2 regions of the Mycetocola zhujimingii genome follow, and region 1 is predicted to be linked to the other one. Evidence: predicted binding sites of a transcription regulator. Region 1 holds the regulator's gene; the other holds the start of a gene.
The links. Region 1 encodes HrcA, which represses chaperone genes, less so after heat shock. Its sites were predicted from a motif close to TTNGCACTCGNNNNNNNCGAGTGCNAA; they were not measured.
Positions count from the first base shown of each region.

Region 2: the regulator HrcA is predicted to act here: its motif matches at 2,973-2,999, upstream of groES (co-chaperone GroES).

Region 1 covers NZ_CP026949.1:1,726,060-1,732,996, forward strand. Annotated here, with positions in the region: gene C3E77_RS08225 (16S rRNA (uracil(1498)-N(3))-methyltransferase) at 1-669, opposite strand, end outside; gene dnaJ (molecular chaperone DnaJ) at 673-1,770, opposite strand; gene hrcA (heat-inducible transcriptional repressor HrcA) at 1,852-2,874, opposite strand; gene C3E77_RS08240 (DUF4870 domain-containing protein) at 3,141-3,734, shown strand; gene hemW (radical SAM family heme chaperone HemW) at 3,745-4,968, opposite strand; gene C3E77_RS08250 (DUF1990 domain-containing protein) at 4,998-5,651, opposite strand; gene lepA (translation elongation factor 4) at 5,652-6,937, opposite strand, start outside.
Region 2 covers NZ_CP026949.1:2,370,009-2,376,945, reverse strand. Annotated here, with positions in the region: gene C3E77_RS11345 (hypothetical protein) at 1-271, shown strand, start outside; gene C3E77_RS11340 (nitroreductase family protein) at 274-1,080, shown strand; gene C3E77_RS11335 (SRPBCC family protein) at 1,137-1,610, opposite strand; gene C3E77_RS11330 (class I SAM-dependent methyltransferase) at 1,734-2,930, opposite strand; gene groES (co-chaperone GroES) at 3,075-3,371, shown strand; gene rarD (EamA family transporter RarD) at 3,588-4,511, shown strand; gene C3E77_RS11315 (ABC transporter substrate-binding protein) at 4,653-5,930, shown strand; gene C3E77_RS11310 (ABC transporter ATP-binding protein) at 6,120-6,863, opposite strand; gene C3E77_RS11305 (ABC transporter ATP-binding protein) at 6,860-6,937, opposite strand, start outside.

The sequences.
Region 1 (6,937 bases):
CTCTCCGAGCCGCACAGCCCGGGCGCCCGCGGCGGTCAGCGTCGCGAGTTCTTCCTTGCTGATTCCGCCCTCAGGACCGACGACGAGAACAATGTCCCCGCGAGGTCCATCAGACGCCGGGTCGAAGTCGGAGAGTTTGTCGGTTGCGCTCGGCTCGAGCAGGAGGACGCGGTGCTCAGCCGCCAGCGCGGCCAGTGCGGCCGTGCTGACGATCTCGTCAACGGGCGGAACGAACGAACGGATGCTCTGCTTCGACGCTTCGCGGACGATGGTTTCCCATCGCGCCCTGCCCTTTTCCTTCTTCTGGCCTTCCCACCGGGAGACACTGCGTGCCGCTGCCCACGGGATGATCCGCGAGACTCCCAGCTCTGTCGCGGCCTGGATCGCCAGTTCGTCGCGGTCGCCCTTGGCGAGTGCCTGCACGAGAACCAGGCCAGGGGTCGATGGCGAATCCTCCCGGACGGACGAGACGCGCACTCCGACCCGGCCTGCCTCGATCGTCTCGATGACGCCCCAGGCACGCAGTCCCCTGCCGTTGCCGACAAGAAGGTCGTCACCGACCTTCGCCCGACTCACCGTCGTCACGTGCTTCGCCTCTGGACCGGAGAGCTCGATGAGCTCCCCGGCCCGCGTCTCAGAGAGCGCTTCGTTCAGGTACAGGTTGGCCACGCGCTAACCCAGGAACTTATCGCGCAGCTTCGAGAACAGGCCCTGCTGGAAGTGACCCAGCTGGGTGGCCTGCTGCTTGCGCCCGGCCGCGAATGCCTTGATGAGTTCCTTCTCGCGGTGGTCGAGCTTGGTCGGTGTGACGACCTGGATGCCGATGCGCAGGTCACCCCTGCCGTTGCCGCGCAGTTTCGTCACCCCGCGACCCTTGATGGTGAGAACTTCTGAGCTCTGGATTCCGGGCTTGAGCTCGAGGTCGACATCACCGTCGAGCGCGTGGATCGTGGTCTCGACGCCGAGGATGGCATCCGTCATCTGCACATCGAGCGTGCAAAGCAGGTCATCGCCGTTCCGGCTGAAGATCTCGTGGTTGCGGACCTTGATCTCGAGGTACAGGTCGCCGTGGGGTCCACCGGCCTGGCCGATTTCTCCGCTGCCCGGCATCTGCAACCGCAGCCCGGTGTCGACTCCGGCTGGGATGTCGACGGGCACCGTGCGGCGGGCGCGAACCCGGCCCTGGCCCTGGCAGGTGACGCACGGCGAAACGATGATCGTTCCGTAGCCACGGCAGCTTCCGCAGGGGCTCGACGTCATGACGTTGCCGAGGAGGGACCGAACGGCGCGCTGGATCTGGCCGGAGCCGTGGCAGATGTCACAGGTGATCGGAGAGGTTCCCGGCTGGCAGCACGAGCCCTGGCAGGTCTCACACAGCACTGCGGTGTCGACCTCGAGGTCGCGGTGCGTGCCGAAGATGACCTCGTCGAGGTCGATCTCCACGCGCAGCAGCGCGTCCTGGCCCCGTTCGCGGCGGGACTTGGGCCCACGCTGCTGGGTTTGCCCGCCGAAGAAGGTGTCGAAGATGTCGCCGAATCCACCGAAGCCACCGGCCGCTCCCTGGCCGGATCCACCCATGTCGTACTGCTGGCGCTGCTTGGCGTCGCTGAGCACGTCGTAGGCGTGCGTGACCTGCTTGAACCGCTCGGAGGCATCCGCCCCGGGGTTAACGTCTGGGTGCAGTTCTCGTGCGAGCCTGCGGTAAGCCTTTTTGATCTCGTCGGTTGTCGCCTCGCGGGACACTCCGAGTACTTCGTAGTGGTCAGCCACTCATGGCCTTTCGTTGTCTGGGAAGCACATTTGCTCGACGAGCTTCCTGGGTATTTCGCGCCGAGCCGCGCGGAAGTATGACTAGTTCTCGCCGATCTGGCGCGAGAGGTAGCGGGCCACAGCGCGAACGGCGGCAAGGTTGTTCGAATAGTCCATTCTCGTTGGTCCGAGGACCCCGAGCCTGGCAAGTTCGCCAGCAGAGGAACGATAGTTGCTCGTGATGATTGATGTTTCACCGAGACCGAACGACGCGTTCTCACGGCCAATGCTCGCGGAGACACCGTTGGCATCCGTGTCCATCTCGCTGAACAGCCGCAGCAGAACCACCTGCTGCTCCAGCGCCTCGAGCACCGGGTAGATACTCCCGGAGAAATCGTCTTCGGTTCTGGCGAGGTTCGCGGCGCCGGCCATGATCAGCTTATCGTGGCGGTATTCGCCGAACTGGTCAGCCAGCGCCGACGTGATCCGCGCCATCAGTTCCTTGTCGACCTGCGGGCTCGAGTCGACGAGCGAGTCGAGCGTTGACGTCGCCTCCTCGACCCCGAGTCCGACGAGTGACGCGTTCACACGGGTCTTGATGGCCTCGAGCAGCTCCTGTTCGACAGGACCACGGACCTCCACGACCCTCTGCTCGACGCGACCGGTGTCTGTGATCAGCACGGTCAGCAGCCTGTGGTCGCTCAGGGCCACGATCTCGACGTGCCTGACCGTTGCGCGGGCGAACGACGGGTACTGGACGATAGCGACCTGGTTGGTGATCTGCGACAGCAGTCTGACCGTGCGGACGAGCACATCGTCGAGGTCGACCGACTGGCCGAGGAACGCCTCGATCGCCTGCTTCTGAGCGGCGGACAGCGGCCGTCGCTCGACGAGCTGGTCGACGAAAAGCCGGTAGCCCTTGTCTGTGGGGATACGCCCGGACGACGTGTGCGGCGCGCTAATGAGGTCTTCCTCTTCGAGCTGCGCCATGTCGTTGCGAATCGTGGCGGCGCTCACACCGAACGAGTGACGATCGACGATCCCCTTCGAACCGACGGGCTCACGGCTTGCGACGTAATCCTCGACGATGACGCGAAGCACTTCGAGGCTTCGTTCGGAGACCATGTCCGTCTTCTCCTTACTGGTTTCGGGCGTTGATTCGGGGCGCTGATTGTGAACACTGACACGCGGATGCCGCGCACGGAGTTGGGGTTGGCACTCCATACTCCTGAGTGCTAATTCTAGCGCGGAGACACGCCGCGTCGTAATTGCACTCAGCGTTGCCTGTATGGGGCCAACGGCAGTACCTTGGGTACCACAAGGCGCACACCCCCGCGGACGTTCGTCGACGCGGCTGATACCCAGCGTCTCCCTCATCGAAAGGCCATTCCATGACCGACCCCAACACGCCCTCCCAGCCCGATCCGTCGCAAGGACCTGGCCAGGATGGCGGACAGGTGCCACCCAGCTATCAGGGCGGGCCGGTTCCACCGCAGCAGCCGTATGGCGCGCCGCAGCAGGCCCCGTATGGTGCGCCCCAGCAGCCGCCGTATGGTGCTCCGCAGCAGCCATACGGCCAGCAGCAGTACGGGCAGCAGCAGTACGGCCCGACTCCGCTGACCCAGTCCGATGACAAGCTGTGGGCGTCACTGGCTCACTTCGGTGGCGCACTCGGAGCCTTCCTCGGTGCGGGAACCGCCGGCTGGATCGCTCCGCTGGTGATCTACCTGGTCTTCAAGGACCGCGGACCGTTCGCCCGCCAGGAGGCCAAGGAAGCGCTGAACTTCCAGCTCACGGTGACCATCTTCGTCATCGGCCTGTACATCCTCGGCACCCTGCTCACCGTCGTGCTGATCGGGCTGCTGCTGTTCCCGCTCGCGTGGATCGTCGGCGTTGTCGGCATCATCTTCGGCATCATCGGCGGCGTGAAGGTCAATAACGGTGAGGCGTACCGTTACTTCTTCGCAATCCGCATGGTGAAGTAGCAACCACTCGTCAGGCGGTCAACCGCCGAACGACAACATCGGCCAGGAGCCGCCCCCGCAGGGTCAATTCGACTGTCCCAGCGAGGGCGGCTTTGGCGTTAACCAGGTCATCGGCGATCAGTCCCGCCACGGCGACGCGAGCCTCGCTCGGGAGGGACTTGACGGCGATGCCCTCACGGATCCTGGCGCCGAGGAGAACGCGCTCCAGCTCGCGGGCCTCTGGGTCGAGTGTTTCCCGGCCAACAGCCGGCGACACGCCCTCGGCGATCCGGGCAGCGTAAGCCGCCGGATGCTTGACGTTCCACCAGCGCACCCCGCCGACATGGCTGTGTGCGCCGGGCCCGATTCCCCACCAGTCCTGGCTCTGCCAGTAGGCCAGGTTGTGCCGTGAGCGCGATGAAGCCGATGTCGACCAGTTGCTCACCTCGTACCAGGAGAAACCTGCGTCGGCCAGCCGGGAGTCGATCAGCTCATACATATCCGCCTGGAGATCCTCATCTGGCAGGGCAAGGAGTCCTGACCTGATCTGCCTGGCGAGCTTGGTTCCCTGCTCGACGATCAGTGAGTACGCCGAGATGTGATCGGGCTGCGTTGCGAGCGCGGCGTCCACTGACTCGCTCCAGTCATCGATGGTCTCGCCGGGAGTGCCGTAGATCAGGTCGACGCTCACCTGGAGGCCAGCCTCTTTGGCCCAGTCGACGACGAGGGGCACCCGCGCCGGGTCGTGGGTCCGTTCCAGGGTCGCAAGCACTCGCGGCACCGCTGACTGCATGCCGAACGACACGCGAGTGAAGCCCGCGTCAGCGAGCTGGCGCAGGTAGTCGGCATCGACAGAATCCGGGTTCGCTTCGGTCGTGATCTCCGCACCAGGCGCAATGCCGTGGTGGGTGCGAACGGCATCGAGCATCCGCACGAGGTCGGCTGCGGGGAGCAGGGTCGGTGTTCCACCGCCGAAGAAGACAGTGCTCACCTCACGTCGGGCGACTCCCGACCGGTCGAGCACGTCCGCGGCGAACGCGACCTCGGCGGCCGCCTCGTCGGCGTAATCGGATTGTTTGGCGCCGCGAAGCTCCGTCGCCGTGTAGGTGTTGAAGTCGCAGTAGCCACATCGCACGCGACAGAACGGCACGTGGAGGTAGAACGCGAGTGACCGCGAACCAGCGCCGTCAGCGGCGGATGCCGGAAGGCATCCGTCGGGCGGAGCCGGGTCACCGAGTGGAAGTGGTCCGGCCATTATCGTGCCCCGGGTGTGTGACGAATCACCTAGCTGGCCGGGCCTGTCCACAACGGCGAGAGTGCACGGAGGTACGCGGTCGCCAGTCGCTTATGGCGCCGGACCATCAGCGGCCGGAGGATCCGATAACGCAGTGCGAGCGGCCGTTTGAACGAGCGGACCTGGAACCAGACCGAGTCGTCCTCGCGGCGTTCGATGCGGAACGCGTCTTCACCGCTCACGCGCTTGCCACCGACGGTTCCATACGCGAACGCGACGACGTTGGTCTCCTCGACGAGGTAGACAACCCTGATCTGCTCATCGACCGTGAGCGAGCCGATCCTGCCGTGCAACCGCGCGGTGGTGCCCGACGTGACGTATGGCGTTCCGTCCGCAGCGAATCGTTGTTCGGTGGAGACATGGATCGCTTCGAGCGGCGATCCGTCTTCGGCGTAGCGGATTCCGCCGTAGCTCTCACCCGAGCTGGCCTGGACGTCGTCGACGCGAAGACCGGCGCCACGCTGCACAGCCCAGGTCAACAGCGAGGTGGACGCCGCCTCAAACCGTTCAGCTCCACTGCCCAGGCGAATGGATGCCTCGTAGGGCACGAATCCCTCCGGCGGATACTGCATGAGGTCGTGCGCCTGCGTAGCGCCGACCGCGGCATAGTCGACGGGCTGGTCTTGAAAGTTACTCCGGCGCACTTACTTCTTTTCTTTCGCGACCTCGGTGTCACCGCTCAGTGCGGCGATGAACGCTTCCTGAGGCACTTCGACACGACCGACCATCTTCATCCGCTTCTTGCCCTCTTTCTGCTTCTCGAGGAGCTTGCGCTTGCGGCTGATGTCGCCGCCGTAGCACTTGGCGAGAACATCCTTGCGCATGGCCCGCACCGACTCCCTCGCAATGATACGAGCGCCGATTGCGGCCTGGATAGGCACCTCGAACTGCTGGCGAGGGATGAGCTTCTTCAGCCGTTCCGTCATCAGCAGGCCATAGGCGTATGCCTTGTCGCGGTGCACGATGGCGCTGAACGCGTCGACCTGCTCGCCCTGCAGCAGGATGTCGACCTTCACGAGGTCGGCGGTCTGAGAACCGGACGGCTCGTAGTCCAGTGAGGCGTACCCCTGCGTGCGGCTCTTGAGGTGGTCGAAGAAGTCGAACACGATCTCACCGAGCGGCATGGTGTAGCGCAGCTCGACGCGGTCTTCTCCGAAGTACTCCATGCCGAGGAGCGAACCCCGTCGGCCCTGGCACAGTTCCATGATCGTGCCGACGTAGTCCTTCGGCGCGAGGATGCCGACCTTCACCATCGGTTCCTCAACCGACACGATCTTTCCGCTGGGGAATTCGCTCGGGTTGGTGACGGTCACGGTCTTCTTGTCATCCGTTGTGACCTCGTAGGTCACGCTCGGTGCTGTCGCGATGAGGTCGAGGTTGAACTCACGCTCGAGGCGTTCGGTGACGATCTCGAGGTGAAGCAGTCCGAGGAACCCGCAGCGGAAGCCGAAGCCGAGGGCAACGGATGTCTCTGGCTCGTAGTTGAGTGAGGCGTCGGAGAGCTTGAGTTTGTCGAGTGCGTCGCGGAGCACCGGGTAGTCGCTGCCGTCAATCGGGTACAGACCCGAGAAGACCATCGGCTTCGGGTCGGTGTAACCGGGGAGTGCCTCGGTGGACGGCTTGAGCGCTGTCGTGACCGTGTCACCGACCTTGGACTGGCGCACGTCCTTCACACCGGTGATGAGGTAGCCGACCTCGCCGACCCCGAGTCCCTGGGTGGGAACGGGCTCCGGTGAGCTGACGCCGATCTCCAGGAGTTCGTGGACCGCCCGGGTCGACATCATCTGGATGCGCTCGCGGGGGCTCAGGTGCCCGTCGATCATCCGCACGTAGGTGATGACGCCGCGGTAGGTGTCGTAGACGGAGTCGAAGATCATGGCGCGCGTGGGAGCGTTCGGGTCACCGACGGGGTGCGGGATCCTCGCGACGA
Region 2 (6,937 bases), 640 kb from region 1:
TGCGCTCGGCGCCGGCGTCGCGACTGGCCTCGTGCACACGGGCAACTTTCGCTGGATCCACCACGCTCTCTACATCACGACCGTGACAACGAGCGTGGTTGCGGCCAGTTCCCTGCTGTGGAGCCGCAATCGGGCCGGACTGTTTCTCCTGCCAGCGGCGATCCCACTGACGGTGATACCGCGAGCCAGCGCCCGGACGCCCAGGCACGTGCAGACCGCGCTTTCTGCGGCACCGTTTTTCATTCTGAGTTTGATCAAGGCCTGGAGGTAGGCGTGGAGTTTCTCGATGTGGTTCGCCGGCGGAAGACAACGAACGGCCCGTTCCTGCCGGACAGGGTCAGTGAGGAACACCAGCGCCTGCTGATGGAGGTGGCCGGTCGGGCACCGTCGCAGTTGAACAGCCAGCCGTGGCGGTTCGTGATTGTCGACGACCCGAACACCATCGAAACCATCGCCACCATCAGTGGCGACAGCATGACCGAGGCCATGTCGAACGGCACGTTCTTCGAGCGCTACAAGCCGTACTTCCGCTTCAGCGCGAGCGAGATGGCCGAACGGCGTGACGGGATGCTGTTCGACAAGCTACCCGCTGCGTTGCGTCCGTTCACCACCCAGGTGTTCACCAAACGTGGCCAGAAGCTCATGAACGCGATGCGTGTTCCGCAGAAGCTCGGCGAAGAGAACCGCAAACTTGTCGCGGGTTCACCGTTGCTCATCGGTGTGATGCTTGATCGCTCCGAGTACCGCCCCGGCGAGCTGAGCTCGTTCTACTCGGTGTTCAGCATGGGCGCTGCAATGGAAAACGTCTGGCTGACCACCGTCGAACTCGGCATGGGAATCCAGTTCGTCTCGTTCCCGATGGAAGTCCCGGGAATGTGGGCCAGGATCGAGAACCTGCTCGAGGTGCCCGATTCGCTCGAACTCATGGCGGTCTACCGCCTCGGTTACGTGCCGACGGAGCAGCGTCGACCCGCTATCGACTGGACGAGCCACGAACGCAAGCTGCCGTCGCAGTATGTGTTCCGCGGCACATGCAAAACGCCGCAGACCGGCTGGGACGCTCCCGTTTCTCAGGGATAGCCCAGCCGGCCTGCGGCGTTGGTCCGTCGCGGTCAACCGCTGACGGATGCTGGTGATCAGCGACCGGTTGCGTCCGGGGAGCGGTCGACCTCGCCGCGCCAGGCTCCGGTTTCGAATCCGTTCGACTCGATGAGCTTCTTGAACTTCTTCAGGTCGTGACCGATCTGGATGTCGTCGACCTGGAGCAGCGCCCCGGCCTTCTCGATGATGCCCTGCGGTGACCAGTCGAGCCGCAGTGAGATTCGTGTCTCATCCGCGCTCAGACGGTGGAACGAAACAACACCGGCGTGGTCTTCGCCGTCTGTGCTGGTCCACGCGATGCGGGTGTCAGGGATCTGCTCGGTGATCTCAGCGTCGAACTCGCGTTTGATGCCGGCAATCGACACCTTCCAGTGGGTGTGGGTGTCGCTCGTCTGCGTCACATCGTCGACGCCGCTCAGGAACTGCGGAAAAGATTCAAACTGAGTCCACTGGTTGTATGCGGTTGACACCGGGACGTGAACGTCGATATCGGCGTTGACAGTTGTCATGAGCGCTCCTTCTGTGTGAGATCGATTGTGTGATCCCAGCGAACCACGGGACGCCGCACAGTGTCGAGGGGTTGCGGGGCGGGCGGGTCTTCGTCAACTTTTCTGAAGCAACTCTCGCGCGGGTTAGTTCCGGGGGATCCGTTCGCAGAGGAGCGCGGCGTGCTTTCCGTTCACGCGGGTGAGCACAATCGTCGCGCTCTTGCTGCCGCGCAGCGCCATCCGCTTGCGGAAGACCGCCGGATCGATATCTGCGCCTCGCTTTTTCACCTCGAGTGTTCCGATATCGCGCTTGGCGAGCTCCCGCTTCAGTGTTCGCTCATCGAGCGGGAACCTCTCGATCACACGGAAGGCCGCCGCGAATGGGGTGGCAACCTCGGCGTCACCCGTGAGATAGGCAATGCCTGGGCTCAGCATCCCCGCACCGATTTCGCGTGCAACGTCACCGATAAGCCTGGCCCGGATAACCGCGCCGTCGGGTTCGTAGAGAAATTCGCCAGGTTCCCGCACGGCGACATCCTCGCTGTCCGCGGGTGCGGTCAGTTCGTGGGTTCCCGCCCCGTCAAGCACGAGCGCTGACCTGCGCACCCCGACGCGCGCGAGGGGGCCGAACCACAGGCCGAGCTCGACGACCTGCCCATCGACGCTGACCCACTGGGCTTCGCAGTTCTCGGGAATGAGTGACCTGTCGAACCCCGGGCCGAGCTTGACGCCGACGGGCTGCGTTGCGGCGCGGCCGAAAACCAGGTCGAGTGACGGGCTGTAATCCTCCGGCCGGGTCAGCCGAGTGGTGTTCGAGTGACCGGCGGTGCGTCTGGCCGGGTCGAAATAGAGCCCGTCGAATTCGCTCGTGTCGATGTCTTCGGCGTTCGAGTGCCTCACGTCGGCGGTGGGGAACGGGGCGAGGTTGTAGCTGGCGACTGTCGCGGTCACTTCGTCGGCATCGACGGCGGTGACCTCGAGGTCCATCGCGGCCATCGCCATGGCGTCGCCCCCGATTCCGCAGCCCAGGTCGGCGACCCGGGTGAGTCCTGCCGAGCTGAATCGGCCGGCGTGGAGTGCCGCGACGCGCAATCGGGTGGCCTGTTCGAGGCCGGCTTCGGTGAAGAGCATCCGCGACGCGAACTCGCCGAACTTCCCGACCGCTTTCCGCCTGAGCCTGACCTGGGTCAGCACGGCGGAGACGAGCGCGGGGGAGTGGCCTTCAGCCCGCAGGCGTGACACGGTCCCAACCGGGTCGGTGTCGGCATCCGACCCCCCGACCTGGTCGATGAGGGTGAGCCCATCCGGCGTCAGTAGTTCAACGAGTTCGGCTCTTTCCATCGTGCAAACTTATCAAGCCGGATGCTGTGCGCCCGCACTGCGTTGGCACTCACGTTGCGAGAGTGCCAATGGATCCCTACACTGGCATTAGCACTCTCGATGTGAGGGTGCTAACTCAAGTCTTAGTTTAGAAAGAGGTCAACCGTGTCGGTCAGCATCAAGCCGCTCGAGGATCGCATCGTCATCAAGCAGGTCGAGGCAGAGCAGACCACTGCTTCAGGTCTCGTCATCCCTGACACCGCCAAGGAGAAGCCGCAGGAAGGCGTCGTCGAGGCTGTCGGCCCCGGCCGCATCGACGACAACGGCAACCGGGTACCGCTCGACGTCGCCGTCGGCGACAAGGTGATCTACTCCAAGTACGGCGGAACCGAGGTCAAGTTCGACGGCCAGGACTACCTGGTCCTCTCGGCTCGCGACGTGCTCGCGGTTGTGGTTCGATAACTCAAACGAACTGAAGCCCGGACGGTGACTCACCGTCCGGGCTTCTTCGTCTTAACGGGCGGTTGCCCCGCAGGTGCGGAGTAGCATCGATGGGTGCAGACGACCCCAGAGCCGGTTCCGGCCAATAGTGCAGGCCCGGCAGGCAGTGCAGGTTCGACAGACGGTGCAGGCCCTGCGGCGGCGACGACCGGTGTACCGGCCTCTCCCGATGCCCCACTGAGCCGCCCCGGCCTCATTTTCGCCGTCAGCGCATACACGCTCTGGGGCGTTCTTCCGCTCTACTTCCTCCTGCTCGCGCCGACAGGACCGTTTGAGCTTGTCGCGGCCCGCGTGATCTTCTCGCTGGTGTTCTGCGTGCTCCTTCTGACGGTAACGCGGGGCTGGGCGCCATTCCTCCTGCTCGCGCGGAACCCCCGGGTGTCATTCACCCTCGGTCTCGCGGGAGTGCTCATCTTCGTCAACTGGCAGACGTATATTTACGGAGTGCTCAACGGGCAGGTTGTCGAAACGGCGCTTGGCTACTTCATCAATCCCATAGTCACTGTGTTTCTCGGCGTGTTCTTCCTCCGCGAGAAACTTCGCATCGTGCAGTGGGTCTCGGTCGGCATCAGTATTGCCGCTGTGCTCGTGCTTGCCATCGGCGCGCACGGGGTTCCGTGGATTGCCCTGATTCTCGCCTTCTCGTTCGGTCTCTACGGCTACATCAAAAAGAGGGTTGGGGGGACCGTCGACGCCGTCTCCGGGCTCACCCTTGAGACCGCGTGGCTCACGCCGCTCGCCATTGTCCAACTCATTGTCGTCGGAGCCACCGCGGGACTGACCATTGGGCAGGTCAGTGTCTTCCACACGGTGCTGCTCGTGGGTACCGGCGTGATCACAGCGGTGCCGCTGCTCTTCTTCGCCGCCGCGTCACGTCGGCTTCCGCTCATCTACATGGGCTTCATCCAGTTCTTCGCCCCGGTCATCCAGTTCCTCGTCGGGGTCTTCATCCTCCACGAGGCCATGCCGGTGGAGCGGTGGATCGGCTTCATCCTGGTCTGGATCGCTCTGGTTGTGCTGACGACGGACACGGTCATCAGTGCGCGCGGATCGCTCCGCCGACGCAACAAAGCTGCATCCGGGGCGCCGCAGCAGCTGTAATGCCCGAAAACGGTAACGATTGCGTCGCCGTTACACGTATGTAACGCCCACGTATTGTTCGGTGACGATTGCTCGAATATGTTGGCACCACGACAGTATTTAGCGCTGTCGGTTGGATACACGACACAGCATAGGAGCAACATGGGCGTCTTCACCCGGGCTACGGCCTCCCGCTCACGCACGCGCACGATCACACTGGGTTCTCTCGCAATCCTCGGAGCCAGCGCGCTGGTCCTCACCGGTTGCAGCAGCCCAGGTGGCGGCGACGGTGACTCAGACCAGCCAGCAGGCGACCTGACACTCAAGATCGGAACGCAGCTGCCGCAGACAGGCAACCTCGCGTTCCTCGGCCCGCCCGAAGAAGCAGGAGTCGGACTCGCGGCCAAGGAAATCAACGACGCCGACCTCGGGATCGAGATCGACGTCGTCTACGGTGACTCCGGCGACACCGACAACAAGGCGTACGCGACAGAGGTGCCGCGACTTCTTCAGGAGGGTGTCTCGGCGATCATTGGCGCAGCTGCCAGTGGTGTGACCAAGCTCTTCATCGACCAGGTGACGGGCGAAGGCGTGATTCAGTTCTCGCCGGCCAACACCTCTGCGGACTTCACAACGTGGGACGACAACGGGCTGTTCTGGCGAACTGCCCCGAGCGACGTGCTGCAGGGTGAGGTTCTCGGAAACCTGATCGCTGAAGACGGCAACGAAACCCTCGGCATTCTCTACCTCAACGACTCGTACGGAACCGGCCTCGCCGAATTCACGACAGAGGCGTTCGAGAACGCGGGTGGCGAAGTCGTCGAACAGCAGTCGTACAACACGGGCGACACCTCGTTCGATGCTCAGGTCAGCGCACTCAAGGCTGCCAACCCCGACGCAATCGCCCTGATCGCGTTCGAGGAGACCAAGACGATCGTTCCGGCGCTCGCCGGGTTCCCGTCTGACAAGCTGTACTTCGTCGACGGTAACCTCGCCGACTACTCCGCCGACTTCCCTGCCGGCACCCTCACCGGTGCCAAGGGCACGCTGCCGGGTCTCGACACCGAGTCCCTCGGTGACTTCACCGATCGCCTGCAGGAGTTCTGGCAGGGCGAGGGCAACGAGGAGCTGAAGGACTACAGCTACGCAGCTGAATCCTACGACGCCGTCGTCCTTCTGGCGCTGGCCGCAATGGCGGCAGGCTCCACCGATGGCGAGGACATCGCAGCGGAACTCCAGGAGGTCTCTGGTGGTTCCGGTGAAGGTACCAAGTGTTCGTCGTTCACCGAGTGTGCCGAGCTGCTCAACGAGGGCGAGACGATCGACTACGACGGAAACTCCGGGCCGGTCACGTTCGACGAGAACGGTGACCCGACCGAGGCGACCATCGGCGTCTTCCAGTACCTCGAAGACAACACCTACGAGCGCATCTCCGAGTAGTTCGTAACCGAAACAGAAACTGCAGGGCCACGGGAAACCGTGGCCCTGCAGTTCGTTAACGTCGACCACCGCGGGGAAGTGCAGCTACCTCGACCTCGACGCTGCCCAGCACGCCCCCGTCCCAGCACCCGGAACGACGAAACGCCCCGCAGGACTGCGGGGCGTTTCGGTCGTACGGGGTGGTGCGGGTCAGTCGTCCTGGCCGAGCGTGCCGAGGTACAGCCCGATCACCTTGTCATCGTTCAGCAGTTCGCGGCCGGTCCCGGTGTATGCATCGGTTCCCTGGTCGAGAACGTAACCACGGTCACAGATCTGCAGGCAGCGGCGCGCATTCTGCTCGACCATGATGGTGGTCACCCCGGCCTTGTTGATGTCGGAAACGCGGATGAACGCATCGTCCTGCCGGACGGGGGAGAGGCCTGCGCTCGGCTCGTCGAGAAGAAGCACGGCAGGGTCCATCATCAACGCCCGCGACATCGCGACCATCTGGCGCTCACCACCGGACAGTGAACCCGCCCGCTGCTTGAGCCGCTTGCCGAGCTCACCGAAAATCCCGGTGACGAACTCGAGTCGCTCTGCGTAGATTTTGGGCTTCTGGAACAGGCCCATCTGCAGGTTCTCTTCGATGGTGAGACTCTGAAACACGTTGTTCGTCTGCGGCACGAAGCCGACACCGCGGGCAACGAGCTTGTCGGCCTTGAGCCCGGTGATGTCGTCGCCGTTGAGCCGGATGGACCCCTCACGGACCTTGACCTGGCCGAAGATGGCCTTGAGAAGGGTCGACTTTCCGGCGCCGTTCGGGCCAATGATGCCGATGAGTTCACCCTTGGATGCCGTGAGGTTGGCGCTGTTGAGAATGTTGACGCCTGGCAGGTATCCCGCCGTCACGTTTTCCACGCTGACGACGACCTCCGGAGCGATTGTTGCTGTCACTTGGTGTCCTCGTCTCTCGTCGGCCCAGCGGCCCGCGGATGTTCGATGTTGTGCTCGACGCCGGTTTCTGCGTC